Regions from separate parts of the Vibrio sp. PID23_8 genome, predicted to be linked through region 2. Evidence: predicted binding sites of a transcription regulator. Region 2 holds the regulator's gene; each other region holds the start of a gene.

Region 1 (2,276 bases), on a different contig from region 2:
CGATGATGGTTTTAGTACAGATCAGCGTAGGACGAGGGTCTGCTTTTGCCGCTTCAATTGCAGCATTGATTGCTTCAGAATCGTGACCGTCAACTGCTGGGATTACGTGCCAGCCGTACGCTTCAAAACGCTTAGGCGTGTCGTCAGAGAACCAACCTTCAACGTGACCATCGATAGAGATACCGTTGTCATCCCAGAATGCGATCAGTTTGCCCAGACCTAGTGTACCTGCAAGAGAACATGCCTCGTGAGAGATACCTTCCATTAGACAGCCGTCGCCCATGAACACGTAAGTGAAGTGGTCAACGATATCGTGGCCTTCTTTGTTGAACTGAGCGGCTAACGCTTTCTCAGCCATAGCCATACCAACCGCGTTAGTGATGCCTTGACCTAGAGGACCAGTCGTGGTCTCGATACCTGGTGCGTAGCCGTACTCTGGGTGACCAGGAGTCTTAGAGTGAAGCTGACGGAAGTTCTTAAGATCATCGATAGACAGCTCGTAACCGCTCAGGTGCAGTAGAGAGTAAATCAGCATAGAGCCGTGGCCGTTAGACAGTACGAAACGGTCACGGTCAGCCCACTCTGGGTTAGCAGGGTTGTGGTTTAGGTGAGAACGCCAAAGAACTTCAGCGATATCAGCCATACCCATAGGGGCGCCTGGGTGGCCAGAGTTTGCTTGTTGAACGCCATCCATGCTTAGAGCGCGGATTGCATTAGCCAGATGTTTACGAGAAGACATGTCTGCTCCTGAGTGCATTAAGCGAATTAATAAAGGAATATGGGCACTATACTCAAGTAACTTGGGTATAAAGGTGCGGGCAATATTCTCTCAGAGCCAAAAACCGACTGCAAACGTTTTACTCGCCATTTTTGAGGTTTTAGGTCAATCTTTTCGCTGACTACATGCATTCTCCCAAAATCCACCATGTATAAAGCAAACGATTGGGTGGCAAGTTTGATGAATTCGATCAGAAAAAGAGCTTGTAATTCGAACACGGGAATTTAAAATAGACGTCTAGATGTAGAAACACCTACAAACTGTATTGTATTTTTCGTGGCAAGCTTGCGTTAGTTAGCCATGAGTAAACCTTAAGATTGGAGCTATCATGGCTAAGCACCTGTTCACTTCTGAGTCGGTATCAGAAGGTCATCCAGATAAAATCGCAGACCAAATCTCTGACGCAGTTCTTGATGCAATTCTTGAGCAAGACCCAAAAGCACGTGTTGCTTGTGAAACCTACGTAAAAACCGGCATGGTGATGGTTGGTGGTGAAGTGACCACTTCCGCATGGGTTGATATCGAAGAACTCACTCGTGAAACCGTTCGTGAAATCGGCTACGTACATTCAGACATGGGCTTCGATGCGAACTCTTGTGCTGTTTTAAACACCATTGGTAAGCAATCTCCAGACATCAATCAAGGTGTTGATAAAGCTGATCCTAAAGAGCAAGGTGCGGGCGACCAAGGCATCATGTTCGGTTACGCGACAAACGAAACTGAAATTCTAATGCCTGCTCCTATCACTTACTCTCACCGTCTTGTTCAAAAGCAAGCGGAAGTGCGTAAGAACGGCACACTACCTTGGTTACGTCCAGACGCAAAATCTCAGGTAACGTTCCAATACGATCAAGGTAAAATCGTAGGTATTGATGCCGTTGTACTTTCAACTCAGCATTGTGACACTATTTCAACACCAGACCTACGTGAAGCAGTGATGGAAACCATCATTAAACCAGTGTTACCTGCAGAATGGCTCAACAAGGAGACGAAGTTCTTCATCAACCCGACTGGCCGTTTTGTTATCGGTGGCCCGATGGGTGACTGTGGTCTAACTGGTCGTAAAATCATCGTAGATACCTACGGCGGCGCAGCTCGTCACGGTGGAGGAGCATTCTCTGGTAAAGATCCATCGAAAGTAGACCGCTCTGCAGCCTACGCAGCACGTTATGTAGCGAAAAACATCGTAGCGGCTGGTATGGCAGACCGTTGTGAAATCCAACTTTCTTACGCAATCGGTGTTGCGGATCCAACGTCGATCATGGTTGAAACCTTCGGTACTGAGAAAGTGTCTCACGACATCATCATTGAAGCGGTTCGTCAGTTCTTCGACCTACGTCCATATGGTCTCCAAGAAATGCTTAACCTTCTTCAACCAATCTATAAGAAGACAGCAGCATACGGTCACTTCGGTCGTGAAGAGTTCCCATGGGAAGCGACTGATAAAGCTGAACTTCTACGCGATTTCGCTGGCATCAAGTAATCGAGCTACATTAGA
Region 2 (2,276 bases):
CAGCGGCAGTGGCCTGTATGGAGCTGTTGATTAAGTGTGGCGCAATGCGTGAGAAGATCTATATGTTGGATCGTAAAGGGGTGATTCATACACGTCGTGATGACCTAAATGAATACAAACAGTTATTTGCGAACAATACGGATAAGCGCACGCTGGAAGACGTGATTGAAGGGGCTGATCTATTCTTGGGTGTGTCAGGTCCAAACCTATTGCCAGCAGAAGCGCTGAAGCTAATGGGCGATAAACCGGTCGTATTTGCATGTTCAAACCCGGATCCAGAGATCAAGCCGGAACTCGCGCATGAAGTGCGTGATGACTTGATCATGGGTACTGGTCGTAGTGACTACCCGAACCAAGTAAACAACGTATTGTGCTTCCCATTCATCTTCCGTGGTGCGCTTGATGTACGTGCAAGCGAGATTAACGATGAAATGAAGTTAGCGGCAGTAGGTGCAATTCGTGAACTAGCAAAAGAGCCAGTACCAGAAGCAGTATTGAAAGCGGCAGGTGTGGACAAGCTTGAATTTGGTACGGACTACATCATTCCTAAACCGATGGATCCTCGTTTGTTGCCACGCGTAGCAAAAGCGGTTGCTCAAGCTGCCGTTGATTCAGGTGTTGCTCGTATTGAAATACCAGAAAATTACATGGCAGAGTAACGATCTCATAGAAGAAAGTCGTTGGAATAAAAAAGGGATGCGATTGCATCCCTTTTTTATTGTTTCTGAAACGAGCCCCGATGCCGCTTCTGAACGATGGCAAATTTGTAAGCAATTATTCTTCGTCAAATGCTTCGAATTCGATGCCCATTGCCGTCATTAGCGCTTTTGCTTCCGTTGGGATATCGTCTGGACGATCTTTTCGTAAGTCTTCATCCGTTGGTAGTGGTTGCCCTGTGTAAGCATGTAAGAAAGCCTCACAAAGCAGCTCACTGTTGGTTGCATGGCGTAAGTTATTGATCTGGCGGCGAGTTCGCTCATCAGTCAGCACTTTCAAAACTTTTAGCGGGATAGATACGGTAATCTTTTTTACTTGTTCGCTTTTTTTACCGTGCTCTGCATACGGGCTAATGTATTCGCCATTCCAGTCAGCCATTGCACACCTTCATTCATATAATAAGTTGAAAAATAAATATAGGTGCTGATTTTAGCTGCATTTACCGCCATAAGCAAAGACATATAGACGTCTGGAGGTGTTGACGTCCTAATTTTAGACAAGTAAAGTGAGGTTAACAGTCAGGGAAGAGTGTTAATCAATCGAATAAGATAGGTTAGATATAGCGCATTCCCACTCAGATGTCACCAGCCGTGAAAGGATACCCCCATGAGCACCTATAAGCCTGCGACCATTGCTGTACGCACTGGTATTGAGTCAGACAGTCAGTACCACGCTGTTGTTCCACCCATCTACCTTTCTACTAACTATGGCTTTCCCGCTTTTGGAGAAGTTCCTCAGTACGATTATACCCGTTCAGGAAATCCGAACCGAGGCTTACTAGAGAAAGCTCTATATGAATTAGAATCTGGTAAAGGTGCGGTGGTAACCAACTGTGGCACTTCTGCACTTAACCTTTGGGTTTCAGCTTTCTTAGGCCCTGATGACCTCATTGTTGCTCCACATGACTGCTACGGTGGTACCTATCGTTTGTTTAATACTCGTGCAAATAAAGGTGATTTCAAGGTTCAGTTTGTTGACCAGTCTGACGAGCAGGCACTGAATATTGCACTTGAGCAAAAGCCCAAATTGATCTTGTTAGAAACGCCATCTAACCCGTTGGTTCGCGTGGTGGATATCGCGGCTATATGTGAAAAAGCCCAAAAAGTGGGGGCTTTAGTAGCGGTCGACAATACCTTTTTGACTCCGGTGTACCAAAAGCCTTTAGAACTGGGCGCAGACTTTGTGATTCACTCAACGACAAAGTACATCAATGGGCATTCAGATGTCATTGGTGGTGTGGTGATCACTAAGAGTGAAGCGCATGCTGAAGAGTTGGCGTGGTGGGGGAACTGCATTGGCGCGACTGGAACACCATTCGATAGTTACATGACATTAAGAGGAATTCGTACGTTGGGTGCCCGAATGCGAGTTCATGAAGAAAGTTCACTCGCTGTGTTGGGCTATCTTCAAACGCACTCGTTGGTGGCGAAGATTTATCACCCTAGCCTGCCAGAACATCCGGGTCATGATATTGCGAAGCGACAGCAATCTGGCTTTGGTTCAATGCTGAGCTTTGAATTCGCCGGTTCGTTTGAACAGCTAAAAGTATTTGTGAAAGA
Region 3 (2,276 bases), on a different contig from region 2:
TATTCCGTCATCGCTCTAGCTTGGGTGGCTTTAATGTCCTGTGTTTGTTCATTCAAGATAAGTTTGGCATTTCTGTCGGCAAATCTCAGATGGCCATTGATGCGTGCATCCTGTTTGCCTCTTTCTTCTTCGTCACGCCTTGGATTATTGGCCTGTCTATTCTTGGCGCTTTTGCCTTAAACCTTGTACTCGCAATGAATCACAAGCCGCATCGCTATTCTGTGACCTATGGGTCTTAACCAAAAAGACAAAAAAAAGCCAGCAATCAATATGCTGGCTTCTTAATAAATCTTACGTTTGATATAGCGTTAACGACTTAAATATGCAGGAACGTCTGCAATGCTATCAAGTACAACCGTCGCGAGCGCTTCACCTTGTTCAGTGACAGGCTTACCTGTGCGAACCAAAATCTTAGTGCCAACGCCAGCCGCTTCTGCAGCCATCATGTCTTCGGCTTTATCGCCGATCATCACAGATTTCTCCATGTCGATCTTCAAGAAGTCACGCGCAGAAATGAACATGCCTGGTTTTGGCTTGCGGCAATCACAATCTTGTTTGTATTCGCCAATGCCATGTTCTGGGTGATGTGGACAATAATAAAAACCATCGAACTCAACGCCATTATCGACGAAGTTCCAATCCATCCACTGAGTTAAAGATAAGAAACGGTCTTCACTGTATTTACCACGCGCGATACCCGATTGGTTGGTTACAAGCACCAATAGGTAACCTTTATCTTTCAGTGCTTTCGTCGCTTCAAACACACCATCAATGTACTCAAAATCATGTTCATCATGAACATAGCCGTGGTCAACGTTGATCACGCCGTCACGATCGATAAAAACAGCAGGTTTTGCCAAAACGTATTTCTCTATTAACTCGGTTTAATCTGATTATTACACACCTTATAAACTTCAACACTATCTAATTCGTGTGAAGCCGACACAAAACAGTTGATTTGTTAGCAGAGAATCGGTAATTCTGGAAAACCACTCTTTTTCATACTTCTTCTTGTTTACGTACTGAAATAAAACATCCATACACTTAGACGTCTAGACGTAAAAATATCTATTGACTTCATTTCGCTTACCCCATAGCATCAACTGAGAATTGAGATAGAGTTCAAAATTTACTCCTGTTAAAAGCCGTTTTTAACAGTGAAGGTCCCAGTATCTCTGTGCAGGTTGAAACATGATAGAAATAAAAAACGTCAATAAAGTGTTCTACCAAGGAAGCAAAGAAATTCTTGCCCTCAAGGACATTAACCTAGATATCGCGAAGGGCACCATCTTTGGTGTGATCGGCTCATCGGGCGCGGGTAAAAGTACCCTGATCCGTTGTGTCAACATGCTGGAAGCCCCAACATCAGGCTCAATCATCGTTGATGGCGTTGATCTAACTACATTAAGCAAAAAGCAGCTGGGAGAAACTCGCCGCAACATCGGAATGATCTTCCAACACTTTAACCTGCTGTCGTCTCGCACCGTTTTCGACAATGTCGCCCTTCCTCTTGAGCTTGCAGGCAAAGACAAATCACAGATCACAGCAAAAGTGACTGAGCTACTTAAGTTGGTTGGCCTAGAAGATAAGCATGAAAGCTACCCAGCAAATCTAAGTGGTGGTCAAAAGCAACGTGTCGCCATTGCACGTGCACTCTCATCCGATCCAAGCGTTCTATTGTGCGATGAAGCGACTAGCGCACTGGATCCAGCGACAACGCAATCCATTCTAGAGCTACTAAAAGAAATCAACCGCAAACTGGATATCACCATCCTATTGATCACTCACGAGATGGAAGTGGTAAAAAGCATCTGCCACGAAGTGGCAATCATCGGTGGTGGTGAGTTAGTTGAGAAAGGTAGCGTGGGTGACATTTTTGCGCACCCAAAAACAGAACTGGCGCACGAGTTCATTCGCTCTACTTTGGATCTGTCTATCCCGGAAGATTACCAAGCACGCTTACAAGCAACCCGCGTTGACAATAGCTACCCACTGGTTCGCCTAGAATTTACTGGCGCAACAGTGGATGCACCACTGATGACGCAAATCGCTCGTAAGTTCAACATTGATGTGAGCATCCTAAGTTCCGATCTAGATTACGCTGGCGGCGTGAAGTTCGGCATGATGGTCGCCGAGCTGTTTGGTAATCAAGAAGACGATAACGCTGCGATTGAATTCCTACGTAAACACAACGTGAAAGTAGAGGTACTTGGCTATGTCCTTTAATGCAATTTCTGAATGGCTGAGCCTAAACAGCAACCTACTTTTAGGTGCAA

Evidence for each region. Region 2 encodes MetJ, which represses methionine synthesis genes. Its sites were predicted from a motif close to TTAGACNTNTANANGTCTAA; they were not measured.
Region 1: the regulator MetJ is predicted to act here: its motif matches at 1,008-1,027, upstream of metK (methionine adenosyltransferase).
Region 3: the regulator MetJ is predicted to act here: its motif matches at 1,045-1,064, upstream of metN (methionine ABC transporter ATP-binding protein MetN).

What each region holds. Positions count from the first base shown of each region.
Region 1 covers NZ_LIXE01000022.1:282-2,557, forward strand. Annotated here, with positions in the region: partial or broken gene AK966_RS19140 (thiamine pyrophosphate-dependent enzyme) at 1-739, opposite strand, end outside; gene metK (methionine adenosyltransferase) at 1,107-2,261, shown strand.
Region 2 covers NZ_LIXE01000016.1:1,206-3,481, forward strand. Annotated here, with positions in the region: gene AK966_RS17795 (malic enzyme-like NAD(P)-binding protein) at 1-659, shown strand, start outside; gene metJ (met regulon transcriptional regulator MetJ) at 775-1,095, opposite strand; gene AK966_RS17805 (O-succinylhomoserine (thiol)-lyase) at 1,324-2,276, shown strand, end outside.
Region 3 covers NZ_LIXE01000002.1:485,069-487,344, forward strand. Annotated here, with positions in the region: gene AK966_RS06220 (YitT family protein) at 1-239, shown strand, start outside; gene gmhB (D-glycero-beta-D-manno-heptose 1,7-bisphosphate 7-phosphatase) at 309-860, opposite strand; gene metN (methionine ABC transporter ATP-binding protein MetN) at 1,192-2,226, shown strand; gene AK966_RS06235 (methionine ABC transporter permease) at 2,216-2,276, shown strand, end outside.